4 regions of the Alteromonas sp. V450 genome follow, and region 1 is predicted to be linked to each of the others. Evidence: predicted binding sites of a transcription regulator. Region 1 holds the regulator's gene; each other region holds the start of a gene.
The links. Region 1 encodes sigma-54, which starts transcription at its own class of promoters, with help from an activator protein. Its sites were predicted from a motif close to GTTGGCACGNNNNTNGNNT; they were not measured.

Region 1 (8,299 bases):
CTGTTGGTAATGCATTGGGTTCAAACATCACTAATGTGGCCTTAGTTCTTGGAATAACCGCACTGGTAAAGCCATTAATCGTTTCGTCTACAACATTGAAGCGCGAACTTCCCGCACTCCTTATTATTTCATTAATTGCCATTGGGTTTCTATTTGATGGTGAGTTGAAATCGTACGAGGGTATTATTCTGTTAGGGCTTTTTATCTTCGTGTTAGCAATGATGGCTTGGCTTTCTTTACAAGTAGATAAAGAAGACCCTCTCGTTGCTGAAACTGCTGACGAAATCCCCAAAGGCGTATCTAACACTGCAGCGCTTATATGGATTGGGGTTGGGCTTGTTATCCTGCCGCTAAGCGCCCACTTTTTGGTAAACTCTGCGGTAGAAATTGCGCGCTACATGGGAATTTCTGACCTCATTATTGGTCTCACCGTTATTGCCCTTGGTACCAGTCTTCCCGAACTAGCAGCGAGCGTAGCAGGTGTGCTAAAAGGCGAAGACGACCTTGCGCTGGGGAATATTATAGGGTCTAACATTTTTAACTTGTTAGCAGTTTTGGGCATGCCCGGACTAATTGCCCCAGGTCTGCTCGACCCAGACGTTTATAATCGTGATATGTACGTAATGTTAGGGCTAACGCTGCTGCTGTTTTTGTTTAGCTTTGATTTAATTGGCAAGCGTACTATTTCTCGTGCTAATGGGCTTATACTTTTAAGCTGTTTCATCGGCTATCAGTTCTGGTTATTTGGATAATGATAAATAAAAACCAAGAAATACATTATATTTCGTCGGCTAGACGTGTGATCGACATTGAAACACAAGCGATAGCAAATTTAGCAGACCGTCTTGATGATAATTTTGTTAAAGCATGCAACATCCTACTATCTTGTGAGGGCAAAGTGGTTGTGTGTGGTATGGGAAAATCAGGCCATATTGGTAACAAGATAGCAGCAACGCTAGCAAGCACCGGAACACCTGCTTTTTTCATGCACCCTGGCGAGGCGAATCACGGAGACTTAGGCATGCTGGGTAAAGGCGACGTTCTGCTTGCTATTTCAAACTCTGGTGAAACCGCTGAGCTAATAAACCTTCTCCCCGTCGTAAAAAGACTAGGGATTAAAGTTGTTGCCATGACCAATAGCGCCAATAGTGCACTGGGTCAGCATGCAGATGTCTTCATTGATATCAGTGTTGACAAAGAGGCGTGTTCTCTGGGCCTTGCTCCTACATCGAGCACGACAGCAACACTGGTTATGGGTGACGCATTAGCGATAGCTTTGCTCGACCATAAAGGGTTTACATCAGATGATTTTGCCCTCTCCCATCCAGGTGGAAGCTTAGGCAGAAAGCTGCTGCTTAAAGTACATGATATTATGTTAGTTGGCGAAGATATACCGCTAGTTAAATCTGGTGATACGGTAGCCGCCGCGCTCCTTGAGATTAGCAAAAAAGGGCTGGGCATGACAGGCATCGTCAACGAACAAGGAACCCTTTGCGGCGTTTTTACCGACGGTGATTTGCGGCGCATTTTAGACGCTCGTATTGATCTACACTCAGCACGCGTAGACGATGTAATGACCCAAGGCGGAAAAACAACACAACAAGACCAATTGGCTGTTGAGGCGTTAAATCTCATGGAAGCCCATAAGATTAACGCGTTAATGGTCATCGATAGTGAACAAAAACCCGTAGGTGCATTTAACATGCATATGTTGTTGAAAGCAGGAGTCCTTTAAGTGGTACAAACACTCTATACTGAACTCGATGATGCATTATTTTCTAAACTAGAGAATATCAAGTTGCTTGTATGTGATGTGGATGGTGTGTTCTCAGATGGCCGCATTTACCTTGGTAACGATGGCGAAGAGTTGAAAGCATTTCATACTCGAGATGGCTACGGCGTGAAAGCATTGGTTAAGCACGGTGTAAGTGTTGCCGTTATTACGGGACGACGTTCTACTATTGTCGAAAATCGAATGAAGTCATTAAATGTAGAACACATTATTCAGGGCGAAGAGAACAAAGCGGACGCTCTGTGTAATTTGTTAAAACACTTGAATCTAACTGCGGATCACGTTGCCACCGTAGGCGACGACATGCCTGATACTGGAATGTTTCAGCATGCGACAGTGAAAATAGCCGTGCACGATGCTCATCCTTTAGTGGCGCAACAAGCAAACTGGATAACAACGTTGCCCGGTGGCTTTGGTGCTGTGCGCGAAATTTCAGATACGATTTTACAAGCCAAAAACATAGAAAACGCCATATTTGGAGCAAGCGTATGAGCCGGTTCGGCTTTAACCGCTTGGGCGTGAGTATCTCTGCCTTATTCAGTTTAGCCGTGCTCATGTATCTCCCTACGTGGATGGAAGAGCCAGAGAAAGATGTGCGTCAGCAACAAAGCGATGCGTTAAAACCATCCTACAAAGCGAAAAATTTAGCAACAACCTTGTACAACCAAGACGGTATGCTTAACCACAAAGTGTTTGCAGAATCTATGGAGCACTACGACCAGTTAGGCTTTGTTTTCTTTCAACAACCCCGATATACACTTTATACGGATAATGCGAATGCTCCGTGGGTTGTTACCGCTAAGGAAGGTACGCTGTATAACAACGAGTTGATTCAACTCGAAAAAGCGGTAACGATTGAAAACAAAACTGACAATGACTTTGTTAAAAATATCACTACCGAATATATTCAAATAAACTTAGAGAACAAGCAAATGACATCTGATCAACCGGTTAAAATACTGGGCACGCAGTATGTTATTTTAAGTAATGGATTCAATGCAGACTTACGCAAACAAGAATACGAGCTTTTAGATCATGTACAAACCACTTATTCCCCTAGCAACTAGCCTTCTACTTGCCATCGCTAGCGGTGCGGTACAAGCCAGTGAAGAAGATTTTTCACAACCCATAAAAATAGGGTCAAATACCCAGTTTATTGATGGTAAAAACAAAACGGCTTTGTACAAGGAAGACGTGCTCATTACTCAAGGTTCACTCCTAATAGAAGCTGATGAAGTAGAAGTAATAGCTACAGATGGCAGCGGCCGTGAAATATTTATCGCCCGTGGCAACCCTGCAAGCTATTCTCAATCACTAGAAGATGGTACACCAGTATCAGCGAAAGCCAATGAAATTCGCTATGAAGTAATTAATCGCACTATTTCTCTGGCGGGTAATGCTGAGCTACAGCAAGATACCAGTAAGGTGCAAGGCGATAAAATTACGTTCGATATGGTTACTGAACAATTGCTTGCAACGGGTGGCGCTGGTAAGGATGGTGAAGGTCGTGTAACTACAGTATTTACCCCTGACACCATTCGTAAAACATCGTCTAAGAAAGACAACGAGGACAATGAATAGCAATGGCAACTTTGAGCGCTAAAAACCTTGCTAAAGCTTATAAATCTCGACAGGTCGTTCGCGACGTGAGCCTTTCCGTTTCTACCGGGCAGATTGTCGGGCTACTTGGCCCTAACGGAGCTGGTAAGACCACTACATTTTATATGATTGTTGGTCTGGTTAATTTGGATAAAGGTAAGATAGAGATTGATGACAATGAACTTACCCATCAACCTATGCACGAACGTGCACGCCGCGGTATAGGCTACCTTCCACAAGAAGCCTCTATTTTTAGAAAGCTTACTGTACATGAAAATATCATGGCCATTCTTCAAACCCGTAAAGATTTGAATTCACAACAGCAAGAAGAAGAAGCCGACGCACTACTTGATGAATTTAATATTAACCATATACGTAATAGTACAGGGATGAGTTTGTCGGGCGGGGAGCGTCGTCGCGTTGAGATAGCGAGAGCACTTGCAGCGAAACCTCAATTTATTTTGCTTGATGAACCATTTGCTGGTGTTGATCCTATATCAGTTAATGATATAAAGAAGATAATACAACATCTTCGCGATAGGGGTATTGGTATTCTTATCACGGACCATAACGTACGCGAAACATTGGATGTTTGTGAGAAAGCGTACATTGTTAGTCATGGCGAGCTTATTGCGCAAGGAACGGCGGAACAGGTTTTAAGTAATCAGAAAGTAAGGGATGTATACCTAGGCGAACAATTCAGGCTATAGTTAGTGTAACCGAATTGTCATTTTTCAGTTTAGCTCTGGTATATTCAATTTAGAGCATTTAAATAAGACGTAGATGAAACCATCTTTACAGCTAAAATTTAGCCAACAACTCACAATGACACCTCAGCTACAGCAGGCGATTAAACTGCTGCAGCTTTCTACGCTTGATCTCCAGCAAGAGATACAAGAAGCGCTCGACTCTAATCCACTATTAGAAGTGGAAGAAAGCCCAGACGAGCCTCAGCTAGAAAAAAACAATATCGACAACGACGATAGTACGCCTGAAGCCACCGCCTCTGCCTCAAGTGATACCCTAGAAGCAGGCGATGCGCTTGAGAAGAACGACCTTCCCGATGAGCTGCCAATCGACAGCACGTGGGATGAATATTACTCTGCATCTTCTGCGCCGGCGCCAGGCCCGTCTAACGACGACGAACAAATCTTCCAAGGCGAGACCACCGAAGACATTCAAGAACATCTTCTTTGGCAAATGCGCCTCACTCATTTTTCAGATACAGACCGCGCTATCGCTACGGCAATTATCGACTCTATTGACGAATCAGGTTATTTAACCGTTACGCTTGACGAGATCTTAGAAGCGGTTAACGACGATGACATGGAAGAGCCAATTGAAATGGACGAAATAGAGTGTGTACTTAAACGCATTCAAATGTTCGACCCTATTGGATCAGGTTCTCGCTCACCTCAAGAATGCCTTATGGTGCAGTTACGTCAGTTTTCTGAAGACACGCCCTGGCTAGCTGAAGCGAAACAACTGATTGAAGAGTACTCTGACTTACTGAGCAGCAAAGACTATCGCACGCTAATGCGTAAGAGTCGTTTAAAAGAAGACCAGCTACGTGAAGCAATGCGTTTACTTCAAACCTTGAATCCTCGACCAGGTAGTGCTTTAGTTACTAAAGAACCAGAGTACGTGATCCCTGATGTCTCAGTAACAAAGAAAAATGGCCGTTGGGTGGTTGAGCTGAACCCCGACAGTCTGCCAAAGCTAAGCGTAAACCAGCAATACGCAGCCATGAGCCGCCGTGCCAAAAACAGTAGCGACTCGCAATTTATCCGCTCACACATGCAAGAGGCCAAATGGTTCATCAAGAGCCTTGAGTCACGTAATGAAACATTGATGAAGGTTGCGAACTGCATTGTGCAGCAACAAATGGGCTTTTTTGAGCACGGTCCGGAAATGATGAAACCAATGGTGCTTAACGATGTCGCAGAAATGGTAGACATGCACGAATCAACGATTTCACGTGTGACAACACAAAAGTATATGCATACGCCACGCGGTATCTTCGAGTTAAAGTATTTTTTCTCAAGCCACGTAGCAACAGAATCAGGTGGAGAGTGTTCCTCCACGGCAATCCGTGCACTAATTAAAAAGCTAGTGGCGGCAGAAAAGCCGGCGAAACCACTGAGTGATAGCAAGATTGCTTCATTGTTGGCCGAACAAGGCATTAAAGTTGCCCGGCGAACAATAGCAAAATATCGGGAGTCTTTGTCGATCCCGCCGTCGAACCAACGCAAAAGCCTTATTTAATTGGCTTAATAATATAAGGAAGACGAAATATGCAAATAAACCTAACTGGTCATCATGTCGAAATCACCGACTCTTTGCGTAATTATGTCGATACGAAGTTCAGCAAACTTGAACGTCACTTTGATCACATTTCTAATGTGCATGTCATCCTGAACGTTGAAAAATTAAACCAAAAAGCGGAAGCGACCGTTCATTTAAGTGGCGCTGAAGTATTTGCATCCTCAGAAAATACCGACATGTATGCGGCGATTGACAGCATGGTTGATAAACTCGACCGGCAGGTAATCAAGCATAAGGAAAAACTTAAAAAACACTAGTAGTTAATCAAGTATGGACATACAAGCCATCGTAAGTTTGGACCGCACCGAGTGTGCGGTTCAATGTAATAGTAAAAAGCGAATTTTAGAAATAATCGCTGAAATTGCAGCAAAAAATAACCAAAACATTGAACAAGCTACCGTGCTCACCAGCTTATTGGCACGAGAGCGTATGGGCAGCACCGGAATTGGCAACGGGATAGCCCTTCCACATGGTCGTCTTGCCGGTCTAGATAGAGTGATTGCTATTGTAGTAACAAGTACACCAGCAATTGATTTTGACGCCCTAGATGAAAAGCCTGTTGATATTTTCTTCGCTTTGTTAGTTCCAGAAGATCAAACTGAGGGCCACTTACAAACTCTAGCAACGGTGGCAGGTAAACTCAGCGATAAAGAAACGATTAAAGCCATACGCCGCGCCACGACCAGCGACGATATTGTTAAAGCCTTAAATTAATGTGAAGGGCAAAGACAGTTTGCCACTATTCTAATCGCTAACTCGGGAAAGGTAGCGTTTAAAGGGAGAATTCAGTTGAAGCTGATAATTATCAGTGGCCGCTCAGGCTCTGGCAAATCTGTCGCTTTGCGTGCGTTAGAGGATTTAGGTTACTACTGCGTAGACAATATTCCGGTTAATCTTCTACCTACGCTAACGCACACTGTTGTTGATGAATACGACCAAGTCGCTGTCAGTATTGATGTGCGCAATCTACCTAAAAACCCAAACGATCTTGTTGAGATATTGGATTATTTACCGTCTTCTTGGTCAATGACGATAGTATATATAGATGCAAGCGACGATGTGCTTGTAAAGCGTTTTAGCGAGACACGGCGTTTACACCCCCTGGCGAAACTCAATAAGTCCTTATCTGAGGCGATAAAAGCAGAATCAGCGTTACTGGCGCCTATTGTTGAACGAGCCGACCTATACCTCGATACCGACAAACTAACCATCCATCAATTGGCAGAGCTTATACGTGAACGAATATTAGGAAAGAAAAGTTCTAGGCTCGTATTGGTGTTTGAATCGTTCGGTTTTAAACACGGGATCCCGAAAGACGCAGACTATGTGTTTGATGCGCGCTTCTTACCTAACCCACACTGGGAACCCGATTTAAAACATTTAACGGGCTTGGATGCGCCCGTCGAAGTTTTTCTTGGCTCTCAGCCTGTTGTGACCAAGTTTGTTTGGCAGATACAAAACCTTATCACTACTTGGCTACCGCACTTAGAGCGCAACAATCGCAGTTATGTAACGGTAGCAATTGGCTGCACAGGCGGCCAACACCGTTCTGTCTACATCGCTCAAAGCTTATCTAAAACATTTGGCGAACTTCACCCCGACGTCCAAATTCGCCATCGAGAACTTAACCAGTAATGACTATTCAAAAAACACTTACAATCGTTAACAAGTTAGGGTTACATGCGAGAGCTGCTACTCTGCTTGTGCAGTTGGCCAATCAGTTCGATGCGAAAATTGTGCTTAAAAAAGGTGAAAAAGAAGCCGATGCCAACAGCGTTTTAGGCCTTATGATGCTTGAAAGCCATCAAGGCGAGCAAGTTGACGTAATTGTTAACGGCAACGATGCTGAAGCCGCAATGTCAGCCATAGAGTCTTTAATAGAAGGCAGGTTCAACGAAGACGAATAGGTGAAGCACAAAAAGCCGATTAATAATTCAGCAGTCGGAGGATGATGTCTTAAAATAAGCCGATTTGTCATAACAGTTTTATCATAAGTGCGATATTCTAACTGTGGACAGCACGCGTTCTTAGGCCCCATTGCCTATTTCTATATATCGATGACTTAGCGGAAATATCCCTTTATGGCAGAAGCGCTCGTTTCTAAATACGTACAAACCCAATTACGTTCAATCAATGCCGCGTTGATTAATGGGCAATTCGTGTCTGTACGTAAGCTGTTACTTGAACTTCCTCCCTCTGATGTAGCACACATATTAGAATCTAGTCCAAGCCGCACCCGAGATGAACTGTGGGAACTCATAGATGGTGACTTTCACGGCGATATTTTAGAAGAACTGTCGGACGATGTGCGTAACGGTATTATCTCGAAAATGCTACCGGCCAATGTGGTTGATGCACTAGAGGAAATGGATACCGATGACTTAGCGGAGACACTCAGCAGTCTTCCTGAAACCGTGCTTGCAGACATATTAGATTCGATGGATGCGCAAGATCGAATGCGTGCAGAGCAGGCGTTATCGTATGGTGAAGAAACTGCCGGTTTCATCATGAATACCGATACAATAACGCTTAGACCTGACGTTACTGTTGACGTAGTGTTGCGCTATATTCGGTTAAAAGGTG
Region 2 (8,299 bases), 150 kb from region 1:
GCCAACAGAATCCTGAACACCGTAGCGGCACCAGGTGCTGCCCACACAGGATTTAACAGTACGCAGTGCCTTCGCGTAGGCGTGGCCGGTTTCAAAACCACCAGCGACCAGTTTTTCCCAGATATCAGGTAAGTGCTCTACGCGCGCTCCAAATAAATCAATGCGCTGGCCACCTGTGATCTTGGTGTACAGGTTGTATTCTTTTGCTACTTCGCCGAGCAGAATCAATTTTTCTGGCGTAATTTCCCCGCCCGGTACACGCGGTACAACGGAATACGTGCCATCTTTTTGCATGTTGCCAAGGTAGATATCGTTGGTGTCTTGTAGTGGAAGATGTGAAGACTTAAGAATGTAGTCGTTATACACCGAGGCTAAAATTGAGCCGACAGCGGGCTTACAAATTTCACACCCTAGACCTTCACCATGCTGTTCTAGTAGCTCGTCAAAGGTGCGAATGCCGTTTACCTTAACAATGTGAAAGAGTTCTTGTCGGGTATGGTTGAAGTGCTCACAAATGGCTTTTGATACTTCCACACCGCGCTTTTCAAGTTCGCTATCCACAACATTTTTAAGTAAGGCAGCACAACCTCCACACCCTGTGCTGGCTTTGGTTTCGCCTTTTACATCGCCAACGCTACAACAGCCGCCTTCAATGGCTGAAACAATATCGCCCTTTGTCACATTTAGGCATGAACAAATAGACGCGGTGTCTGGTAGTGCATCGGCACCTAACGCTGGTGCCGCATCAGATGATGGTAGGATCAGGCTTTCTGGGTGTTCAGGTAATTCGATATTATTAAGCGCATACTGTAGGAGCGTGTCGTAGTCACCAGTATCACCTACAAGGACCGCACCAAGTACATGCTTTTGCTCGCTATCTACCACCAGCTTTTTATACACGCCCTCGGGCTGATTTAAGTAGGTGTAGCTAAGCGCTCCGTCTGTGCGTTCATGCGCATCGCCAATTGAGCCCACTTCCACACCCATTAGCTTGAGTTTGGTACTCATATCTGCGCCAGCGAACTCGGCATCGCCGCCGGTTATATGACTTACGGCCGTGCGCGCCATGGTATAACCAGGTGCAACAAGGCCAAAGATTTTGTTATCCCACAGCGCACATTCACCCACAGCGTAAATGTTTGGATCAGACGTTACGCAATGGTTATCAATGACAATACCGCCGCGCTCACCCAGTGTTAGTGCCGACTTTCTGCCAAGCTGATCGGAAGGTCGAATACCAGCAGAGAAAAGAATCATGTCGGTTTCTAGTGCAGTGCCGTCAGCAAACACCATTTTATAGCGGCAGGTATCACCGGCCTCAATAGTTTGGGTGGCCTTTTGGGTGTGAACCGTTACGCCCAATGCTTCGATTTTATCTTTAAGAACGTTACCACCAGCTTGGTCTAGCTGCACCGCCATAAGCTGCGGGGCAAACTCTACCACGTGGGTGTCTAGACCGGCTTGTTTTAGTGCGTTAGCGGCTTCTAAGCCTAAAAGCCCACCACCAACAACTACACCTACTTTGCTCACCGCTGCTGACGCTTCAATGGCAAGTAGATCGTCTATGGTGCGATAAACCAAACAATGCTCTTGGTCGTTGCCAGGGATGGGTGGCACAAATGGGTACGAGCCCGTGGCTAGCACCAGCTTGTCGTAGCTAAACACCTGCCCTTCCGACGTCGTCACTTTATTATTGTCACGGTCTATATCGGTTACCAAGGCATTGGTGACTACGTTTACGCCCCATTCGGCGTACTGAGCGGGTGTAGTAAGCGCTAAGTCATCAGCACTCGCGCCACTAAAAAAAGATGACAGATAAACGCGGTCGTACGCGAGGCGAGACTCGCCGCATAAAACGGTTATTTCTACATTGGCATCGCTTTGGTGAAGCTGCTCAACAAAATGATGCCCCACCATGCCGTTGCCTACGACGACAATTTGCGTTTTTGAGTCCAATGAAGTCATGGTATTCCCCTTTTTTCGGGACAAAAAAAAGCCCGCTTCAACTTTCGTTGATGCGGGCTTCGTTGCCTATTTTGCCGACGGTTTAGGTCGGCTAACACATTTTACGGAGTGTTATAAATCACACAATTTTCAGCGATTGACACAAATCACCAAAACACACTTTACGTTAATAGCTATCCAAGTTCAGTGCCAAAACCGTAAGCAATTGTTTTTATTTAATTTACAGAAAAACGAGTAATATTCAGACTTCTGTACTGCACCAAACAAACGCAAAACTGTGTTTACTTGGTGCATTGAGGTTACCAAATACCTTAGGCCAGTTTATCTGTCGCTACACGGTAGCGAGGGTCTTCAACTACGTTAATTTCAACAAACTTATCTGCCTTGCGAAGCAATGAACGACATTCATCGCTGATATGACGAATGTGTAGCTTTTTACCCTGCTCTTCGTATTTGTCAGCAAGAGTATCTAGTGCATCGATACCTGATGAATCCCAAATACGTGACTCTTTAAAGTCGATCACCACATCTTGTGGGTCATTGGCAATATCAAATAAATCTTTGAAATGCGATACCGAGCCGAAGAATAGTGGACCGTCTAATTCATAGACTTTCCAACCGTCGTTATCAACGTGCGACTTCGCTTCGATATGACGAGCATGTTTCCATGCAAACACAAGGGCTGAAACGATAACACCAACAACAACGGCAATAGCCAGGTCGGCGATAACGGTAACGCCTGTTACCAGGAATAGTACAAAGGCATCTTCTTTGTTTACGCCGCGAATAATTCTGAATGACGCCCACTCAAAAGTAGCGATAACCACCACAAACATAACGCCGACAAGGGCAGCAAGAGGGATCATTTCAATTAGTGGAGCTGCAAATAAAATAAAGCCTAATAAAACAACCGCCGCGGTAATACCTGACAAGCGGCCACGGCCACCAGAGTTAATGTTAATCATACTTTGACCAATCATGGCACAACCGCCCATACCACCGAAGAAACCGTTTACGGTATTTGCAACACCTTGGCCAACACACTCTTTATTACCGCGCCCGCGGGTATCTGTCATTTCATCAATTAGCGAAAGAGTAAGAAGGGATTCAATTAGGCCAACTAAACAAAGAATCACTGAGGTAGGTAAGATGATCATGAAAGTCTCCCAGGTGAACGGCACCATAGGAATAGCAAAGCTAGGAAGTTCGCCCGCTAGCGTTGCACTATCGCGCTGGTCAGCAGGTAGCAAGTCGCGAACGAAGTCGATTACCGTGCGTGCTTCCAGGTCAAGTCCGTGCACTAGCAGGGTTACCGTAATAATTGCCACCAGCGACGCCGGCACGGCCTTAGTTAGCTTGGGTAACAAGTAGATAATGGCCATGGTTAATGCCACAAGCCCTAGCATCCAATACAGCAGTGTACCTTCCATCCATTGTAATTCACCCGCTGCATTAGTGACTTTGAACTGGCCTAATTGCGCCAAGAAAATTACGATTGCCAAACCATTTACAAAGCCCAGCATCACCGGGTATGGCACCAGCCGGATAAATTTCCCTAGCTTGAAGATACCGCACATTATTTGCAGCAAACCCGCCAGAATAACCGCAGCAAATAGATACTGAACCCCGTGTTGGGCAACCAAAGCCACCATTACAACGGCCATGGCGCCGGTAGCACCAGAAATCATTCCTGGACGGCCACCAATAGCAGAAGTGATCAAGCCCATCATGAAAGCCGCATAAAGGCCTATCATGGGTTCTACGCCGGCTACAAATGCAAATGCTACGGCTTCAGGGACCAAGGCAAGCGCCACGGTGATACCTGATAGCACGTCGTTTTTAACGTTGCTGTCTTTACTGGTAATTAAATCGAACATGTTCTCTCAGAAGCTAAGATGTTAAACACAACAACCCACCGTGGCGTACACCGCGTTGAAGCAGAACACCAAGTAGGTAGGAGAAATTTTCGGCGATTCTATCACCATTGTAGCTTAAAATCTTTTAATAGATTGTTACCAGAATAAAAACACCTCTGTGCGTTGCACTATGCAGTCAAGCTTTGTAAATGGTGACTTTGTGTTTTAGCAACTGCAGTGATGTGCTCGCTTTACAAACGCGGTATCTGGTTTATTTGTCAGTCTGTGCTGACAAAGTACTGCTTACATGGCATCGTATTACAGTATTTTATTGAACATGCCCGTCTGTGCGCTTCTCTTTTGAATATCAAACGTTACTTTAAGGTAAGCGTGCTTGATGACGTGGCATCGATGTAAGGCTTAAGCCTTTATCAACGAGGAGTTAAATTGGTACCTTATATTCTTACTATTTTGTGCGTACTTGTAGCAGGCGCCATTCATTGGGTGTCGCCAAAGGCTTATTGGAAAGCCACGATTATGTCTACGGCGGTTATTTTGCTCTTTTCTGTCGCTGCACTGTTTATTTTTAAGGCTTCAGGAATGCTAGTTAGCGAGCACACTGGCGAGAATGCTGACTTTTCTGGGCAAATGCTTACCATAACTACAATGATTACCTTCTTCGGCTTCTTAATTTCACTGTTTGTAGGTTGGTTTCTTCGCGTAGTGCGAAGCTAACTGAACGACGCCTGCTACAAGCACAACAGCAGGGTTGCACCATAATAATGCAACCCTGCTAGCCCTCCCTCATTTAGTCAGACGTTCAATCGGCTTTTTCACCCTACAGCCCTAGTGCAATGGATAAAAAACAAATAATACCAACTACTTAGTGAATTTCACTGTTATATCAATTTCCATCGTTACGTTTCTATAAACAAGGCATAAGTGTTGCTTAACCCTCTACATGTAAAGCAAAGCTTCGCAATCAAAACACATAAAAGAAAAGCGAAGTGCTTATATCAAAATAAGCAGGGCCTCTAATGCTTCAAGAACCAGAACAGACCATTGCACTTTGTAGTGATGCAACTAAACGCTTTTTGCTGGCCGCCAAGCATGCAGAAATTACGGTGCTAGAGCAGCTCTCAAGCAACTGTCGTATTGTTATCGCCGTTCGAGAACTTATTCATGAATTACAAAAAGAACGTGGAGCCAGTAATATATTTCTTGCTTCAAAGGGTGAGCGCTACTTTGCTGAGCGCGACCAGTATGTCAGTGCAAGCGAGCGCGCAGAGTCAACGCTAAAAAGTCATTTAAAATCTCTATATCTTGCTGACGAAATCGCCACAGGTAATCCTCGTTTGTTAAGCAGTATTACCCTTGCCATGCAAGCTACCGACTATCTACCGCGGCTGCGAGAGCAGGTAAACAACCATCAGTTAACCCCATTAGAATCCACACGCGCTTACAGCCGCCTTGTCGCAAGTCTGCTTACCGTTATTTTTGAAGCAGCAGATATTGCGAGCGACCCTACCATTACCCGTTTGTTGGTGGCTTTGTTTAATTTCATGCAGGCCAAGGAATATGCCGGCCAAGAGCGAGCGTGGGGCGCCATTGGTTTCGCAGAAACCCATTTTGATGTGCGCCTGTGTGAAAAGCTTGCTGCCCTCCAACATGCGCAGGAACATCACTTCAGTATTTTTTGTGAATTCAGTTGCAAAGCGCATAAAGACGCATTGGACGCACTCAATAAAAGCCCAGCCGCAATAGATATAGCCCAACTTAGAAATATGATTGCACAACTAGGTGACGGTAGCCCTATCTCTGGTGAAATATCAGAAGTATGGTTTGATGTTGCAACACGTCGCATTGATGCAATGCAAACTATCGAGGTAGCACTTACTGAAGCCTTAGCGCAACAGGCCAACACGAAGGTAGAAAATGCAAAAAATGAAATGGCCAATCACCAACAGTTACTCAAGCGCTTTAATGATGAACACGCCACCGATGGCTCTCCCCTCACGCTGTTGTTCGACCCCAGCATGCCGGGCCTAGCAGAGGACACGAAAGAGGACAATACAAGTGCGCTGACACTTAACGAGCAAACTAAAACCTTATCTGCCCATCGTTCTTTTTATGATTTACTTCGCTCACAGGCGCAACACATAGAGGACATGGGGCGAGAGCTCGACGAGGCTAAACGCGCAATACAGGAACAAAAACTGATTGGACGAGCAAAGCTGGTCATAATGGAGCAATTCGGGTTAAGCGAAAATAACGCGTATCGTAGACTCCAAAAGCAGGCCATGAATGAAAATACCACCATCTCGAGCATTGCTACTCGCATAGTAGATATTGCGACCAAAAGCCCCCAACGAAAGTAATAAAAAACGAGCTCGCTGAGCGGTATGCACTTCGGCGGGCCTGATTTTGAACGTTTGATGCCTTATCTCGCTTTTTATTGCTTTGGTTAGCTAACGTTTTTTGACAATGCTAAGCTTGCGGCAGGTTTTATCGCTGTAAGAAGAAGAGAAGTAGAATGTTGTCGTCGGTGACTATTCCCATTAGCCAATTCCTGGCTGATTATTACATTGAAATGAGTTTAATGCTGATGGCCACGCTTTTAGTGGTATACGGCGATATCATTAATCGCCAGTTTAAACGCAGTTTAAGTAACCTACATTTCATTATACGCAGTGCCCTGTTTGTACTGCTTTGCGCTTTTGGCTATGGCGCGCTAACCATATACGGTGCCCCATTGCTGCATCACATATTTAATTTCGTCGCTTACGAATATCGCGGTGTTGCTTATATCGCTGCCTTTATTGCTCTTGGGATAGCCGCCGAGCGCAGACGATATATTTGATACACGCGAAAAAAAGAAAACATAGACATACTTCTGGCTGAAACTGCGGACTTACTCACTTATTTGCACTGGCTTTGCCTAACAAAGCCAGTGCACCTAACATTTACAAGCGTTTAATATTATCTCCGCTGTCACGGTCAATAAGTTTCACAAACGGATCGACACCCGCATAAAGCGGCATCTCATCGACCGTGATCGTAATCACTGTCTCACCGCTTTTTACTTTGTGCTTTGCGTTGTACAGCACTTGTTCGGCATCGGTCAATTTAGCTGGATCGCTCGTGAATAAAGCCACATCTACCCATTCGTCAAGTGCCTGCTCAGTTTCCAGCCCCTGTCCATCTGCGGCATACTTCGCGCCACTAATAGTCAGTGTCACCTCATAACCATCCTCTGATGGGGTAACTTCAACGGCGTCCATTTTTAAGTCATACAACGTAATCTGCTCAAAGATATCGGCAATGAAAGCTTGCTCATCAGGGCTCGCTTGCGCATTGAGTACTCGCTGTAAATCCAATGTTGTAGGATAAGGGTCAGACTTAAATCGGAATTCTGACATGAGCTGTTTAAGTGCTGTATTCACCCGCTCCTCACCCAGACGGTCTAGAATTGACATCATGACCACAGAGCCTTTGCGATAATGTATGTATTGCTGATTTTCACTGCGCATAAAGGGCATTTCTTCTAGCAATTCACCGCTACGACCACGTAGATAACGATCTAATTCATATTTAAGAAACTTGCGAATTTGTGTTTCACCATAGCGCTTCTTCAGTACCATAATGGCACTGTACTGAGACAGGCTCTCAGACAAAATAGCACTTCCCTGAACGTCTGCGGCGCCAAGTTGGTGTCCCCACCATTGGTGTGCTACTTCATGAGCGGTAACATAATAAACATAGTCAATATCTTCAGGGTCACGCAAATCAGCAGTAAAGCCAATGACCTCAGAATACGGAACAGTATTCGCGAAACTTTGAGCAAAAGAGCGATATCCTGGGAACTCGATGATGCGCATTTGTTTGTGCTGATACGGACCAAACTGAGATTCAAAGTAATCCAGTGAATCTTTAACGCTCTGAACCATCAAATCGACATTCCAAGCATGTTTTGGGTCATGATAAACCTCAATATTCACACCTTTATGTTCATCTCGTTTTACGTCATGACGGGCAGAAAGGAATGAATAGAAAGCCACCATTGGTGAATCCATTTTATAATGGAAGTAACGACGGCCGTTATCGGTCCATTCTTTCTGTAAATACCCCGGTGCAATCGCAATTTGATCTTCAGATGTAGAAATTGTTGTCTCAAAGTCAATAAAATCGACACCAGGACCGAAGAAGCTCTGATTGTACTTACTGGTGTCCTCGAGCTTATGCGCTCGCGGCCTTTCAGGTAAATCGCGCTTTCTTCTTTCGTGACGATCGCTTATCAAAAGGTCGCTCCGAAAACCGAAAATTGGAAAGAGTTCATAATTATTTATAAACGTACCGTTTTCGGCCACCATAAGGTCAAAACCGCGATCTCTGAACCCGTTGTGCTCTCGGACAACGCTTACACTTCCGGCCACCTCATCACCGGGCATCATTGGCTCATCAAATTCTAGCCAAGCTGA
Region 3 (8,299 bases), 2.2 Mb from region 1:
AACAAAATGCGCTAAATTTACCGCGGTGTATTTTTGGTAAAAACGCGCCAGTAAATACTCATGCTTTAAATCAAAATAGATAATAAGCTGTTCGTCGGGTTTAACCATGTCTTGGTTAAACGTTTTTGAACGATGCGATTCAAGGTTTATGTTCCATTGCTGGGCCGTGGTTATACAGCGCTTTGGCGCGCTTCGGCCCTGTTTTTGATGAAAGCCCGCACCACTTACCGGTACATTTATGCCTTTTTGTTGGAGTTTTTCCCGCAATAGTTCGGTAGCGAACGGCGAGCGCATAATATTGCCGTAGCACAATACAAGTATGTGTTTAATTGGCCGCGAAGGTAAGCTTTCGCGCCCTTTATTTTCTAAAGCGCGTTTTCGGTTAATGGTTAGTAATTTATTTACTTTGTCGCCAAAAAGCTGTTTTAACTCAATAAAAAATGGGGCTTTGTCGTTCCATTTAAATGAATCTATGGTTTCATTACCGGTTAACATGTAGCTTAGGCTTAGTAATCTTGCGCAGGTTTTTCTTACGGCCGCGCTTAGGCCAGTTGAATGTCGTTCTCGGTCAAAACTTTCTTTAATGTCATAAAAATCAGCTGAAAGGTTTCTTGCCCTTGCTTTTTGATTATAGGTCAGTTTGTTAGGGCGATGTGTAGTTAGTAAATAGTAGGCAAGTAGAGCAGGGAAGTTGACACCTGCGAATACAGCCAGCGGTAAGCTGCCCCAGAAGCGCGCGTTTATCTCAATAAGGATCCATTCGTTGGTTTGCGCGTTATGTTTGAATTCGAACATGCCAACGCCGGTATAATTTAAGTGGCGACAAATTTTCTGGCACGCATCTAACATGCCGCTATCTAACGGCACAGCCTTACGATACGAACTGCCGCCGCCTTTTTCAGGCTCTGACACTCGCTTGTGAGCGAAGGCAGCTCTAATTTTTCCTTTAGAGGATAGTATTGAAACTCCCATTCCAACGCCTGTGAAATAGCGCTCTACCAATGAGTGAGTATGCAATGATCTGAATGCGTCTATATCCTGCTCGTTTTTGGCTATTACAACACTGTTTCTGTGAGATAGCTGCTCGCTGTTGTAAGACATCGCAGGTTTAAGCACAACCGGCAGCCCGTATTGGGTTTGTAATGCTTCATTACTGGTGGTTTGCAGATTGGTCAATTCACCTTCTGCTACAGGGATGTTGAGTTCTTTTGCTAGCTTTCGCGTTTCTTTTTTATCGAAAAGCGGGCCTAGTACACCGCGTTCAGGAATAGCGAAAACGGTATGCAGCTTACACCGCTCTTTAATGTCTAAAAGCGGATAGATAGAACGTTCGTCACAAGGAATGACTATATCGTATTCACCGTTGTTGATAATATTCTCAACACTGTCACTCCATTGCTTCTGAGTCAACGCCTGATAGTTTAGTCGAAAGACTTTTTTTACCCACTTGGAATGAATGCTAGGAGACAGGTTGTCTAATGTAACCACCTCAACATGCATGCCGGCTTCTCCAAGAGAGCGAATAACCGACAAAAAGCTCCGTGTGTCTTCGCCAAGTACCAGTGCTTTGCGTGTGTTTAGCGAGTTACGCACGTTGAACGCCCCATGCGCAGATAACCGCTGTCTGTGTCAAAATGACAGATAAAGAGAGTAATAAAATACGTGAGAAAGCTTGCATTAAAAACCTCAGAAAAATCGTGCGCTGATCATACGCATCATTGCTGTTAGTGTGTGCCTGTCTTCTTGGGAAAAAATAACGGTTTTAACAACCAAAAATAATGCAGCGAAATACACACCTATACCAAGCGACACGCTTAACATTAGCGATAAATAAAACGGAATGGGTAACGTTAGTGAAAATGCAATGCACCCTCCCATTATTGCCGCAGCGATACTGCTCCCAGTAAGTGCCCGAAGAAGTCTTGAAAACGTTAATTCAAGACAGTAGCTCAGCCAAAAAAGCCCGGAAAAAAGCATAAAAATACCAATGCTTGCTCTAAAGGCAGAAAGGCTGGTTGGCGATGAAATAAATTGATGAAAAAAGGCAAGTGCTGCCACACTAATAAGCAAAGTACTTAAGTCGTAAACAAATACGTGCTTTACTTTTCCTCTCGATATAATGGCGTCGCTTATTACATTGCCAGCAGTAAAACTTAAGGTCAGTACAGCTAAATTAGCCAGAACAGGGCCATATTCTGTCCACTCGTCGCCTAGCAACAAAGGGGTAAGGTCGTCGGCCAGTAGGTATAACCCTACTGCACTAGGTATGGCAATAAGAAGCATCATCAGGCAGGTAACGTATATTCGCTCTTTGGATGCTTTTTCCTGCGACATGTAAGAGTACAGCACTTGAAATACGGGGCCTATTAGCTCACGCGCTGGAAGCATCGCGATGTCTTTCATTGTGTTGTAACCACCAATACTATGGAGTGAAAACGTTGAAGCCGCATACCAAACATCAAACTTCGCCCGCGCATGGCCAACGATATTTTTTAGTATCATCCACTTCCCAAACGCAAACGATATAAGCAGTTGTGAGGTTGTGAACTTGGTTCTATAAGACAAGATAATGTAGCTAAGAAGCACCTGTATGCCCGTATTAACCCCCAGCCCAATTATCAATGCCCAATACGTTTCATATATAAAGGCTATAGCCACCGAACATACGCTTCCAATAAGCTGGCCTGCAGCCGAAAACGTTACAAATTTCTGAAATGCTAACGTGCGCTTCAGGTGGAAAATATACCCATTGTTAAATGCATTAAGCGCGGGTAAAAGGCTAATTGCCTGAAAGGCTAACGTGAGGTTTTTTTTGTCGAATGCCTCAGCTATGAGGGGAGAGGCGATAAACAATAGCACGCTTACTAAAAGCTTAATAAGCAGGTTGAAGCTCCAACAACTGTTAAGCTCGTTCAACGTGGCATCTTTTTTCTGGATATAGTACTGCTCAACACCAAAATTCGTAAGTACGTCTGCAATTTGCACGGTAATGGTTAGCACAGCAAACGCACCAAATGCTTCCGGAGAAAGTAGTCTGGCAAGAATGAAAACTGAAACAAGCCCCATTGCGCGGTTAAGCCAAGACACAACAAGCACCCACGAGGAGCTTTTTAGTAAGCGGTTACTCTCTGTCATTAAGTAAATTACCCGACGAGGTTAAGTAACTTTTTGCATTGTCTAACCAGTGCTTCAAAATAAAGAGCGGTTGCTTTTTTTGAAAACTGGTTATTATCAAGGGCTCTTGGTGATTAGATAATGACGCCTTGTATTGCCCTTGCCCGCCCATGAAGTCATAGGTGTGACAACCTTTTGAAGCATAGTGGCTTATGGCCATAGCGTGAGCGAGTAATCCAGGCTTAAGCCTGTTGTCTTGTTCGTATTCTATACCTGACAGGTAAAAGTAAACGTAGCCGTCGTAATTAAAGTTATAGAGGTAGCATAAAGGAGACTCGTTCACCTGTAAGCACAACAAGTCGATGCATCCAGAGCTATAATTTCTTTTAATAAGTTCATGGTGAAAGCGTTGAAAATAAGGGTTGTTAAAACCACTTTTTAACCCAGGCCAACGCTGCCTGTGCAACTGTGCGGCGCATTCAAGCATTTCAAGTGCATCGTCGCTGGTTTGTGCCTTTACAAGCTTCACTTCACCACGCTGCCCCAGTAATTTTAGCGTGCGCCTTATTTGATGACGCGTGTTGCGAGACAGTGTCGATAAATATACATCAAGATCTGAAAATGTATCGCTTAGCAGGCTAGCATAACTTTGCGTTTCCCAAATAATTCTCGGGAACAGCGTTCGCGGAGTAGGGGTTTCGAAAATTTCATCTCTGCTAACCCCAAGAATAAACTCATCTAGCTGCGGATATTTATCAGCAAGATGTTGTAACACAACGGCTCTTATTGCCCACTCACGGCCTCTTGCACACAAAATATCATTGTATTCTGGCCAAATTTGGTCTTTCGCGTCTTCACCGGTGCGGTTAAACCAAAGCTGTGCAGACACGTGAAATGGGCGATTAGCGTTTAGTATATTGAAAAACGCCAAACCGACGACTTCGTCATGGTCGAACACGGTGACCACATTTGTTTTGTAGTCTAGCATTTTTAACCAGCTTCCTATCCATTTCCAGCTGGTGAAAAAGCTTTTACTCGAAATCTTCTCTAGCTTGGTCCATTGCGCTAGCAATTCTGGTAGTTGCTCTTTTTTTAATGGCGCTGAGGTTGCTGAAAGAGACGTCATGGGTTGTGCATTCTTGTGCATGAATTATTTTCCTTGGAAGCACAGAATAGATGGATTCATAGCAATAGGCAATGGCGGTTCACGAATCGCGATAGGTCTGAAGTGAGAAAAAGAATATTAAGGAGAAATTATCTAAAATTTAGTGCTATAAATAGTAAAACCTTCCACTTCTAAAAGGCAATTAAAATGGATTTCGATTATTACGATGCGTTCTCACGCAATATTGGTTGGGTTACAGCTGAAGAACAGGAGCAATTGAGAAACGCTAAAGTTGCCATAGGGGGGTTAGGCGGTGTTGGGGGCGATCACTCTATTGTTCTCGCTAGGCTAGGTATAGGTAACTTTAATATATCAGACATGGATGCTTACGATGTTGCTAATTTTAACCGTCAAGCTGGTGCAAATATAAATACGGTTGGGCAACCTAAATCTGAAGTTATGGAAAATACCCTGCGGGCGATAAACCCTACAGCGTCGGTTACTAATTTTGCCGAAGGCATTAGCGAAGATAACTTAGACGCGTTTTTAGATGGTGTCGATTTGTATGTCGACAGCTTAGATATTTTCAGCGTTGATATTAGACGAAAAGTCTTTCAACGTTGCTATGAAAAAGGTATCCCTGCCATTTCAGCAGCGCCTATGGGGATGGGCGCTGCGCTCATGTGTTTTGTTCCTGGAAAAATGAGCTTTGAAGAGTATTTTTGTCTAGAGGGGCATAGCTTTGAAGATCAAATTGTGAGGTTTGTAGTGGGTATGTCACCAAGCATGCAGCAACGTCATTATTTGGTAAGAACCTCGAGCGTGAACTTTACTAAAAAAGACGCAAAGGTGCCGTCAACGTGTATGGGTATATCGCTTGCCGCGGGGGTGCTGTGCACCAATGCGTTGAAGTTATTGTTGGGCAGGGGGGATGTCATTCATGCGCCTTACGGTTTACATTTTGATGCCTACCGCAATACGTTAATAAAAACTCACAGACCGGGTGGAAATAAACATTGGAAGCAGCGTTTTATGTGCTGGTACCTCAAGCGCATGTTAGCAAAGGGTGACAAGCAGTAACAAAAAAAGCCGCTTCTAAAGCGGCTTTTTAAATCACTATGTAAAATTACTTGTTAAGTCTTCGACGCGAAGCGCCTACCATGCCTAACAAACCTAATCCCATCAACGCGATTGTTGATGGCTCAGGCACATTGGTTACCGCGAAACCGCCTGAATGGGTTCCGGTTAGCGTGCTTGTTCCATCACCGTTGTCTGCAATGGTTACTTCGGTAATGTCGGTGTTAAAGTCTAATTTAATTAGAACGTTAGCCATGTTGTCGACTAAATCTTTAAAAGATCCAGTAGCAAGATTAAACACATCGCCTGCTTCAACACCATTTATCAGGCCACTACCTACTGAGGTTAATTGACCAAAAAGAGTAGGGCCGCCAGTGAACTGAATTGTGTTAAAGATATTGAATGTAAATAACTCTTTATACACATCTAGTGGGTTGCCTGATAGGGCGCCCGCCGCTCTTGAGGCTCTATCGTAGTAGTAAAACGTTACGTCGCCCGCAGTGTAGTCTGTTTCTAGGCTAAGTGGATCGTCGCCTGAAATAGTACCGGTTAAATCGAATGAAAACGTTAAGTTAAAACCATTTAGCGTATTCAAGCCATTTGAACTAGGGCCGTCATCGAAATCTTCAGAAGGCGTTGTACCCACTACCTTGTTTAATTGAACAGAATTGTTGGCAACAGCAACGGTGCTGCTTAAATCTAGTCCACCTGTAGTTGAAATATTACAGCCTGATGTCAGCAATGGCACTGGACAATCTGCGGTAGTAACTGACCTGTATTGGTATTGAAGCTGCTCTAACCATCCAGTGGTTGTTGGGCCGTTAGCGTAATTTGCGTTTCCGCCCATATCGGCGCCTACGTCAACGTAAAACTCGTCAGCAGAAACAGCTGCTGATGCGGCAAGGATGCAAGCGCCGGCAGCAATGTATCTAAGTTTCATAATTAAGTTCCTTAATCGTAATTTATTAAAAGCGTGACAGCTGTATATTTCAAACTACGAAATGCAATCTGTGCTGATTAAATAGTAAGCTAAAAGTGTGCCATGGTGTTAAGTGCTTATTTTTTAGCATGTTATACTTTTAGCTAATGTATCAGTGTTAAAAAATACGACACAAGAAACGGGTTATAAAAGCGATTGGGCCTGTTTTAGGTGCTCCTGAATGGTTTTTTTATCTGGCGCTAGCGTTAACGCCTGCTGCAACACTTTTTCCGCTTTCGCCACCTCGCCGGTTCTCATTAATGCTAATCCATAAGTGTCCATCACCGTGGGGTTGTCTGGCGCTAGGTCGAATGCGCTCTCGGCAAAAGATTTAGCTGCGTCTGCGTTGCCTTCCAGCAGTAGCTGCCATGATAAATTGTTTAGCACAACTACATTGTTGGGATAGCGTTCATTAAGCGCCGTATAGTGTTGAATGGCGCTTTGGTGCTTTTTAATGTTGGCGTATTTTTGAGCAAGTGTGAGCCTGACTTTGAAATTAGCCGGGTCGTGTTCAAGGTGTTGTTCAAGAATGTTTAAACTTTCTTTGCTCTGCCCATTGTTAAACATGGCATTAGAGATGATTAACGCAGTTCGTGGCGATTGGGCATAGTCATAGTATTGCGTTAGTTTGTTTATGGCGTCAGAAAAGTTGCCGTTTGCGTAATCTATGTGCCCTGCAACACTTGCGTATTCTGGTACGCTTTCCGCGCTAGGCGCAAGAAGCCTGAAAGCACGCTGTGCACTTACTATATCTCCAGTCAATATGAGGTAATGAATACGCATTAGTTGAAGTCTGTCTGACGAACGAAACCTTACCAAGGCTTTATCGGTTTCAAATAATGCCTGTTTAAAATTTTGCTGTTTATCACGAAGCATTATCGGAAATAACCATGCCTTCATATTTCCAGGGGCAAGCGCTTTCCAGTTTTTATAAATATTTAGCGCTTGTGTTTCTTTGCGTTGCATTAAATAAGCCTCTGCCCAAAGCTGCCAAAACATATCTGGTGCATCTGCTTTTGACTTTGCATCTTCTATCACTTCAATGCACTTTGTTAGGTTTCCTTCATTCAACAGTGCTTGCGCATATTTCGTTGTTATTTCTAAGTTTTGGGGCTGCTCTTCGTGTTTTTGAGCAAAGATAGATAGCGCTCTTTTTGCCTCTCCAAACTGCTTTTCAAGTAAATAGTAGCGATATACTATGTCGCTGGTTCCATTTTTGCTAAGTGCAAGGTTGCGTTGCAAAGTAATGGCAAGTTCAGTGTTGTTTTCCTCAAGTGCTTGGGTAGTTAAATAGTTCACCGAATACACGTTATCAGGAGCAATGGCTAGCGCTCTATCCAGCACATGTTTTACTTTGTCTGCTTTTTTGTTAGCGATATAAACAGACGCAGCAATGTTCAAAGCCTTTACATTTTGTGGCTCATTTTCAAGCCAGTTTTCTACAAGAGCCTCTGCCTTTTCCCCGCGTTCTGCGAATAAATAACTTTTTATTAAAGCTTCTCGCGTTGTGGGGTCTGGGTTTTTCGCATAGGCCGTCTCTAAATCTGTAATGCCAGATAAATCGTTAACGCTTACTTTCAGAATACCCGACTTTTTCAAAGATTGACTGTCGTTTAGGTTCCACTCGTCGGCTTTCTTTAGAAGGTCTTTAACTTCATCTAGCATGCCTTTCTCAGTAAGGCCTGCCCCAAGTTTGAACAACAATTGCGACTCATCAACATTGGAAAGTGTTAACTTGTTGAAATCGTTTAAGGCCTCGACCGTATACCCCAAGTTGATCTTTATATCGGTCAACATTTTGTGTACAGGGTGGCTTTGCTCTAATGATTCCGCTACTGGGCTTAAGAATTCATAAGCACGTTCATGGTTACCTAAGCGATATGCAGCCGTTCCGGCGTACATTTTTGCGGCAATATTGAAGGGGTCACTTTCAAGTGTGGTATCAAAGTAGCCAATGCTCGCTTGAAAGTTACCGTTGTTAAACGCAGTAACACCTTTCAAAAGATTGATATAAGGGTGATTTG
Region 4 (8,299 bases), 2.7 Mb from region 1:
AACGGCAACTTAGGTCACATAAGTAGCTTCATCGTCGACACAAAAAGCTGGAAAATCATTCTGCTCATTGTTGATACCAACAATTGGTTGCCAGGAGGGAAACGGCTAGCGCTTCTCCCGTGTGACATAAAACAAATAGATTGGGCTGCTCATTGTGTCGACATTGATTTAAGCCATGATGAACTTGAGGCGAGGCCCCAAATAGAGGAAGAGAAATTGAACGACGCTGATTACGTATCAACAATCTTGCAAGCAATTAGAGACTAATTGGTAGTTATAACCAACGCTCGTTAGCACGAGCGTTGGCGTTATCAATTAGCACCACTTACAAAAAATTCATACATAAGCGCGATTAGACGCTTGACCCTTTCATCGGCAAGACGATAGTAAATAGTCTGCCCATCTCGCCTCGTTGCTACCATTTTGGCTTCACGCAATAACGCAAGATGCTGTGAAATTACTGGCTGTGATACGCTTATAACCTCCAAGAGCTCTGTTACGGATTTTTCTTCCTTGAGCAAGGAACATAGCACCATCAGGCGCGTCTTGTTTGCAAACTGCTTAAGAAATATTTCAGCTTCCGCTGCATGCTCCATTATATCACCTGAACCTATTACCATATCCTCGGACATAAGCACTCCCTATCTGTAAAATAATCCAACAGCAAAATAACTCAGTTACTATACAAAAGTATAAGAAATATTGTTAACTTGCCAATTTATGCGATGAATTTAACGGTAGCGCGTTAAAAGGTTTCAAAAGCGAAGGAAAATGACAGACAGTGACGCTGCATAGAAATGTGAATTGTTGTAGTAAATACAATAGAGAATATCGAGGCAAACCTCAGTGTTGTCAGCCATAGTAAGGCATGCGGTGAGCCAACCATCAGTAACGGTTTAATTGGCTAAAATTGTTGAAATTAGAGCGCATAAGACAAAAACGGACCGCAGCTCGTTGCCGTGTGGTCAATGAAATTGCTGGTAAATAACATCAATTTTTTTTAATGTAGTGACGAGAAATACGTTAAATCAAGGGCGTAAGATGCTTAAGTCAACATTAGAACAGTGGCGAATGTTCAAAGCGGTTGTTGATGCTGGTGGCTTTAACCAAGCTGCCGCAGAAGTACACAAAAGTCAATCAAGCGTTCACCATGCCGTGCAAAAGCTTGAAAGCGCTATCGGTGTAACGCTATTTGAAAATGTTGGAAGAAAAGTAAAGCTTTCTGAACAAGGTGAGTTGATGTACCGTCGCGCCGATTTTCTGCTCAACGAAGCTCATAAAATTGAAGCCGTTGCGTCGAGTCTTCAGGCAGGTACAGAAACCACACTTCGAATTGCCGTTGACATCATTTTTCCATCAGAGCTACTTTATAATGTTCTTGCCAAAGTCTCTGCAGAATATCCTCTTCTTAGGATAGAAATAGAAGAAACGGTGCTAAGTGGAGCAAATTCACTTCTTTCGGCAGGTAAAGTAGATTTAGGGATTTCTCCTTTTGAATTTCCCAACGGCTTCAGCGAAGACTTATGTGAGATAGAGTTCGCGGCTGTAGCACATGCAAACCATCCTCTTCATCAGCTTGGTCGGACACTGACACTTGAGGACTTAAAATCACATCGGCAAATTGTAGTACGAGACTCGTCCGCAGAACGCAAGGCTGATGTCGGTTGGTTAGGCGCTGAGCAGCGGTGGACAGTAAGCCATGTTAGAACGTCTTTAGATATTATTGCTCAAGGGCTTGGGTTTGCGTGGCTCCCTATTGCGATAATAGGGAAACAAATCGAAGATGGAACACTGATCCCTTTGCCACTTGATAACAACGCTGCACTGCGAAAGGCGCTTCTGTACCTTTCATTTGAAGATGGTGATGCGTTAGGTCCTGCCGCAAGGGCATTTATTGGAGAGCTCCGCTATCAAACAATGAACCTTCCGACGTCTGCCTTTATGGATGGCTTAGGGCGCTAAAAAGGGTTAGGCAAGGACCGCAGCGAGCCTTTGCGCTCCGAACACAAATCCCAAAAGCGAGATAGAAACGCCAACCAACGCAACCGCACCATCATCTGTGGTCATTCCTATGGCCATAATAAGAACAGCAAACGCAGGTACCAGCCCCATAAAGGGAACTAACTCCAGCGGAACCATTACAAAACCACAACCAGCACAGCAAAGCGCAATCAGTGAACGAGAAACCGGTTGTTTCATAAAGAAACAGCGAGGTACTAGAAACCGGTCAATACGAACCGCAGTTGGCTTTACTTTTTCCACCATTACTCTCAGTTGGTCTGCGTCGCATTCTAGGTTTAGTACTTTTTGCGGGAGCCACGGATTACGACGGCCGAGTAATATTTGCAAAGCAATGAGTAAAATTGTCCCACCCACTAAAGAAGGAACCCCAGGAATAGCACCAATCGGTGTACACGCAATAAACGAAGGGAGTGCTAACATAGGCCCAAAACCCCGTTTTTCCATCACATCCCAAAACTGGGAGAATACAAAAACGTCTTGACGAGTGCGCGGCTGCATTTTGCCAAGCAGTTCGTACAGCGTCATTGAACGTTCGGATCTTCTAACCCACATGCCAATTCCCTTTCTATATTAAGATTTTAGTCACATAAATAGTTACCCAACAGACTCGCAGCCCTTTTGCAATTACACTTCGATTGAATGTGACTTGTCACCAAGTAACTCAACGCGTTATTGCTTTAAAAGCAAAACGAAAAGGCTAGATTCGCAAGACAGACGCACTGTCTTTGTAAAACAAATCAAAGCGAAATATATGCCACAGCACAATTCTTTGAATTATATAGAAAAAAGGAATGCTTTTTGCTGTACAAGTTTCACAGTATGGTGAAAGGTTTACAATATTCAATCTGAAAGGTTTGATATTTCGTATATTTTCTTCACTAAGTATTTTTTACAGCAAAGAACTAGCAACACCGTCAATAAATTGATTTACAATCAAAAGGTAATGTTAGCAAACGTATATAACAAATCAGACCTACCGGCACATTTACGGTGTGCCTTGGTGAATGTCTAGAAAAGGAAATCAAAGTGCTTACCGTATTATTAGTCGATGACGATACAGAATTTACTGAAGTTGCATGTACCATAATTGAATTTCTGGGCCATGAAGTACTTACTGCCGCGACACTTGCCGAAGCGAGAGATTGGCTAGAAAAAGAAACATTTGACCATGTGCTGCTTGATTTTATGCTACCGGATGGAAGTGGCGCACACTTGTTTAATGAGCTCGACGCACTTCCAAAGCGCCCCCGTATAACCCTTATCACTGGGCATCCGTCAGTAAAAGGGGTAATTAAAGGGCTTTGTGGCCCAAACATCGATTATTTAGTTAAACCGATCCAACGTGAAGAAATTGAAGCTGTTCTAAGTGGTAAGCCAAAGGAACATGCCCACGAGAAAGAAACGATAGAAAAACACTTCGATCTCCTCATTGGAGAATCTCCAATAATGAAAGAACTGTATAAGCTCATTTCTCGGGTGAGTAAAACCAGTGCTAACGTAATGCTTTTAGGGGAAAGCGGTGTTGGTAAAGAAGTTGTTGCAGCGGCTATTCACCGCGCGTCGGAAAGTGAGGGTCCTTATATAGCGACGAACTGTGGCGCTTTTTCAAAAGAATTGATAGGTAGTGAACTATTTGGTCACGAAAAAGGTGCTTTCACCGGTGCGGTAGGGCGCAAAGAAGGGGTATTTGAACAAGCTGAAGGTGGCACTCTTTTTCTCGATGAAATAACAGAAATGCCGATAGACATGCAGCCTAATCTTCTTAGAGTACTAGAAAATAAAGTGGTCATCCGAGTGGGGGGTACGAAAACAATTCCAGTTAACTGTCGCGTAGTCTCTGCGACAAACCGTACTATGGAAGAGATTGCGCAAAGCAAGGTGCTACGCGAAGACATCTATTTCCGCCTGGCAGTGTTCCCCATTACCATTCCGGCTTTAAGGGAACGTAAAGAAGATATTCCTTTACTAGCAAAAACGTTTATTGACGAATTTAACAAAGACAATGGTGCGAACTTTAAATGGAAAGAAGGTCAGCTTGATACCCTCCAAGCTTACGATTGGCCAGGTAATGTACGTGAACTTCGTCACTTTGTTCACCGCGCGGCAATAATGAGCGACCCTGAACAAAGTGATATTGAACTGCCAAAAACAATTGAGTCTCCTTTTGCACAAAAACAAAGCACGACCCCTGCCCTTCAGGCAGGTCGAACCATTGAAGATGTAGAAAAAGAGCTCATCTACGCGACATTGGAGAAAGTTAACGGAAACAAAACAATGGCAGCTGATATGTTGGGCATAAGCACTAAAACGCTCTATAACCGACTCCACGCTTACGGTGATTTAAGCAAAGAAGACTAGTTTGGCGAGGTGAGTATGACAAAAGACGAGTTTTCGAAAATGAGTGTTTTTGTGCATGATGCGCGAAAACCTCTTAATAGAATTTCGATGCAAGCTGAGCTGGTTAAGATGGCTATTAACGGCGAAGTACCGCCCGAGAAGGCGCTTGCGTCGTTAGATAAAATAATAAGTAGCGCTAAAGACTGCAGCAACACGCTGACGGAGATGACTTCAGTTTTCGCTGACAATATTTCGGAATAAACGATGATAACAAAGGTACTTTCATCCCTTTACAGCTGGATCATCTTAGTTGTCTTGGTGATAGTCGTCATTACCGCTAATTCGTTTTATGTGGTAAGTACACTTAACGATTTATCTGCCTTAGAGGCACGGTTGTTTACTACCAACCGTGTAATAAATGCAGTGAATCGTCTACATGTTGCGGTGTTAAGGGTTGAGTCTGGACAGCGTGGATATATGCTTACCAAGGACGATAATTATCTTGCTGATTATACCGAAACCCTAGGTGTAATCAGCGAATTGATGGATGAAGTAGAAGTGAGTTCATTTTCTTCTGATATCAACAATCAATCTGAACGCATAGGCGAACTTCTCTCTCTTACTAAGCAAAAAGTTAACGAGGTAATCGAAGTCGTCGAACTCATCAAAGAGGGAAAAGAGCAAACAGCCGTAAATTTGGTTCATAGCGATAAGGGCATTCAGTTGTATCGTCGATTTGAAACTTTGTTTCGCGAAATTGATGAGTCTGAAAGAGACATGCAGGGCACGCATTTAGCAAACTTAATGAGCCTTCGAAGGGATTCTGTCAACACGCTAATCATTTCTGCAGCAACAACTTTGTTACTTATCATAACGGTTTTTCTGTTGTTAAAAATAAATTCCAGAGAACATGAAAAGTACCAAGCAGATCTTGAGGCTATTAACGAAGATTTGGAATCCAGAATAGCGGAACGTACACAAGAGCTCAGCATATATTCCGATGAACTTGCCAGAAGTAACCGAGAGTTAGAAGACTTTGCGTTTGTCGCATCCCACGACCTACAAGAGCCTCTAAGAAAAATCCGTGCCTTTGGCAACCGCCTAGAGTCTGGATATGCAGATGTCATTGATGAAAGGGGCCAAGACTTCTTAGCCCGAATGCTCAATGCGGCTGAAAGGATGTCGATGTTAATTTCAGATCTTCTGGCTTTCTCGCGCGTGTCAACCCGTGGTAAAGATTTTGTTGATGTCGACCTCAATAAAGCGGTCGCAAGTGTCGTCAGCGATTTAGAGATTGCGATTGAAGAAAAATCGGCACAGGTAGACATTGACACACTCCCCCAACTGCGCGGAGACAAGTCACAGCTGGAACAGCTTTTTCTCAACTTAATTTCAAACGCACTGAAGTTTCAAAAAGAAGGTGTTACGCCCAAGGTTTTAATTACTCACTCTACTCCTAGTAACAAAGAAACGTCCGACGTTTTACTTTCAGAAGAATATCAATGGGCGAAAATACAGGTTAAGGACAATGGCATTGGGTTTGATCAAGCATTTGCAGAGAAGATTTTCGCGCCTTTTCAACGTCTACACGGGAGAGCGGAGTACAAAGGCACCGGAATTGGCCTCGCTGTGTGCAGAAGGATTGTAGAGCGCCACAACGGACAAATTACAGCTGCTAGCTCTCAAGGAGATGGCGCTACGTTCACTATCTTATTGCCTATCGATAGCGAACCTTTTGGAACAAACAATAATAATGGAGAAACACAAGATGACGCGTAAACAAACACAACCTATTAATATTTTAATGGCAGATGATGATGAAGATGATCGTTTGCTTACTGTTGATGCGCTTAAAGAAAGCCGCGTGCTGAACAATTTATTTTGTGTAGAAGATGGCGTTGAGCTACTTGAATTTCTGCGTCATGAAGGAAAATATTCAGATCCTGCTACAGCACCTCGTCCCAGTCTTATTCTTCTCGACTTAAACATGCCTCGAAAAGATGGAAGAGAAGCCCTTCAGGAACTTAAAAACGACCCGAAACTTCGCAGCATACCCGTAGTTATCTTGACGACATCGAAAGAAGAAGAAGACATGCTAAGAGGTTATGATTTAGGGTGTGCATCTTACATTACGAAGCCAGTAAATTTTGAAGGATTGGTCGAACTAATGCGCGCGCTGGGTCGTTATTGGATTGAATTCGTAGAATTACCGCACGAATAACGGAGTAGTGGATGTCGGAGGTTATAAAAGTATTATTGATTGAGGATGATGAAGATGACTACTTCTTAACCTCTGATTACCTTGCGCAATGCGAATCACCGAAGTTCGAACTAACTTGGGTGACCAACAGTCGAGATGCTGTGGAATCTCTCAAGACACAGCGCTTTGATTTATGTTTATTAGATTACTTACTGGGCGCCGAGAATGCGATTGACGTGCTAAGCGCACTAAAATCGAATCAGATAAACTTGCCAGTCGTTATTCTTACAGGGCAATCAGACGCCGCCGTCGACGAAATGGTCATGCGAGCTGGTGCAGCGGATTATCTGCAAAAAGCCGAAATTGAATCACCGCGTTTCATGAGAACTATTCGCTATGCGATGGTCAGACGCGACATTGAAAATGAAAGGATAGAACGCAATAAAGTTGAGCAAAAAAATAAGGCGAAAGATAAGTTCCTTGCTCATTTAGGCCACGAGTTAAGAACGCCGCTTACTTCAATACTAGGCTATACAGAGTTGCTTATTGACGATGCTCGCAACAGCCCGTTTCAGCAAGAGCTGTCAATTATTCACTCAAATGGTAAGCATCTGCTTAGCTTACTTAATGATCTTCTCGACATGTCACGCATTATGGCGGACAAACTCGAATTGAACATAAAATCTATAAATCTATCCGCGTTCTTAACTGATATTCATTCATTAATGCAGTTGAATGCCAAAGACAAAGGCCTCAGTTTACATGTTGTTTCAAAAACCAAAATCCCTGAGTTTATTAGCACCGACCCTACTCGACTACGCCAAGTACTGTTGAACCTTATTTCAAACGCCGTAAAATTTACCGACAAAGGCAGCATCACGCTTACCATTGAGCTGCATGAAATGAACCATCATCAGGGCACACCGCCGTTACTTCGCTTCTCGGTAGACGATACGGGTATCGGTATGCCACCTGACAAGCTGCAAAATATATTTCAACCATTCGAGCAAATTGAAGATGTAATGAGAGCAAATCACGGCGGCGCTGGTCTCGGGTTAGCTATTTGCAAAGAATTGGTTACAAAACTGGGTGGAGATATTGCTGTCACCTCTAGAATGGGAGAAGGCAGTACATTCACGTTTGACATACTACCAGGTGATATAACTGAGCAACCCAGAGTAGAGTTAGAACTTGGACAGTTACAGCCGGTCGAGTCGAGCAGCATAAACCTTGATGTGACTGGGCGAGTTTTGATCGTCGATGATTTACGTGAAATTCGGCGTTTAACAGGTCATTTGGTTAGTCAGTCTCAAGCAGAAATCAGTTACGCTGAGAACGGCGTTAAAGCGCTGGAAGCAGTATTGCAGGCAGACGAACATAATCAACCGTTCGACTTGGTGTTAATGGACATTCATATGCCGGTAATGAACGGTATTGAAGCGCTCCATGCTATTAGACGACATGGTAAAAATATTCCAGTTATTGCTGTTACCGCCGCCAGTCGAAAAGGTTTACGGGAGTCTCTCATTCGAGAAGGGTTTAACGACGTTATCGGTAAGCCAATTGACCGTTTTGCACTGGCTAACTTATTAGCACAATATTTGCCACCTGGTGACCATGTGACCTTTACTAATGTCGAAAATCAGATTGCCGATATGCCACTGGAAAAACCATATGCACCTGAATTAAACACACGCCGCTCGGGCGACAAAGACACAGCCTTAGAGAGTGCTCAGCAGG

Region 2: the regulator sigma-54 is predicted to act here: its motif matches at 2,141-2,159, upstream of nirB (nitrite reductase large subunit NirB).
Region 3: the regulator sigma-54 is predicted to act here: its motif matches at 6,323-6,341, upstream of BK026_RS08400 (PEP-CTERM sorting domain-containing protein).
Region 4: the regulator sigma-54 is predicted to act here: its motif matches at 2,763-2,781, upstream of BK026_RS06255 (exopolysaccharide biosynthesis protein).

Annotation. Positions count from the first base shown of each region.
Region 1 is NZ_MODU01000004.1:4,131,051-4,139,349, reverse strand. It holds gene BK026_RS18305 (calcium/sodium antiporter) at 1-752, shown strand, start outside; gene BK026_RS18300 (SIS domain-containing protein) at 752-1,735, shown strand; gene kdsC (3-deoxy-manno-octulosonate-8-phosphatase KdsC) at 1,736-2,284, shown strand; gene lptC (LPS export ABC transporter periplasmic protein LptC) at 2,281-2,859, shown strand; gene lptA (lipopolysaccharide transport periplasmic protein LptA) at 2,828-3,373, shown strand; gene lptB (LPS export ABC transporter ATP-binding protein) at 3,376-4,101, shown strand; gene BK026_RS18275 (RNA polymerase factor sigma-54) at 4,175-5,656, shown strand; gene hpf (ribosome hibernation promoting factor) at 5,686-5,973, shown strand; gene ptsN (PTS IIA-like nitrogen regulatory protein PtsN) at 5,987-6,430, shown strand; gene rapZ (RNase adapter RapZ) at 6,506-7,351, shown strand; gene BK026_RS18255 (HPr family phosphocarrier protein) at 7,351-7,623, shown strand; gene mgtE (magnesium transporter) at 7,798-8,299, shown strand, end outside.
Region 2 is NZ_MODU01000004.1:3,979,009-3,987,307, reverse strand. It holds gene nirB (nitrite reductase large subunit NirB) at 1-1,965, opposite strand, end outside; gene BK026_RS17625 (SulP family inorganic anion transporter) at 2,277-3,842, opposite strand; gene BK026_RS17620 (hypothetical protein) at 4,269-4,556, shown strand; gene BK026_RS17615 (nitrate regulatory protein) at 4,859-6,199, shown strand; gene BK026_RS17610 (DUF3392 family protein) at 6,355-6,681, shown strand; gene BK026_RS17605 (M1 family aminopeptidase) at 6,785-8,299, opposite strand, start outside.
Region 3 is NZ_MODU01000004.1:1,911,881-1,920,179, reverse strand. It holds gene BK026_RS08420 (ATP-grasp domain-containing protein) at 1-1,593, opposite strand, end outside; gene BK026_RS08415 (oligosaccharide flippase family protein) at 1,687-3,135, opposite strand; gene BK026_RS08410 (GNAT family N-acetyltransferase) at 3,122-4,261, opposite strand; gene BK026_RS08405 (ThiF family adenylyltransferase) at 4,427-5,299, shown strand; gene BK026_RS08400 (PEP-CTERM sorting domain-containing protein) at 5,346-6,236, opposite strand; gene prsT (XrtA/PEP-CTERM system TPR-repeat protein PrsT) at 6,420-8,299, opposite strand, start outside.
Region 4 is NZ_MODU01000004.1:1,424,513-1,432,811, forward strand. It holds gene BK026_RS06240 (PRC-barrel domain-containing protein) at 1-267, shown strand, start outside; gene BK026_RS06245 (helix-turn-helix transcriptional regulator) at 312-632, opposite strand; gene BK026_RS06250 (LysR family transcriptional regulator) at 1,042-1,962, shown strand; gene BK026_RS06255 (exopolysaccharide biosynthesis protein) at 1,969-2,574, opposite strand; gene BK026_RS06260 (sigma-54 dependent transcriptional regulator) at 3,049-4,380, shown strand; gene BK026_RS06265 (hypothetical protein) at 4,396-4,620, shown strand; gene BK026_RS06270 (ATP-binding protein) at 4,624-6,138, shown strand; gene BK026_RS06275 (response regulator) at 6,128-6,580, shown strand; gene BK026_RS06280 (response regulator) at 6,592-8,299, shown strand, end outside.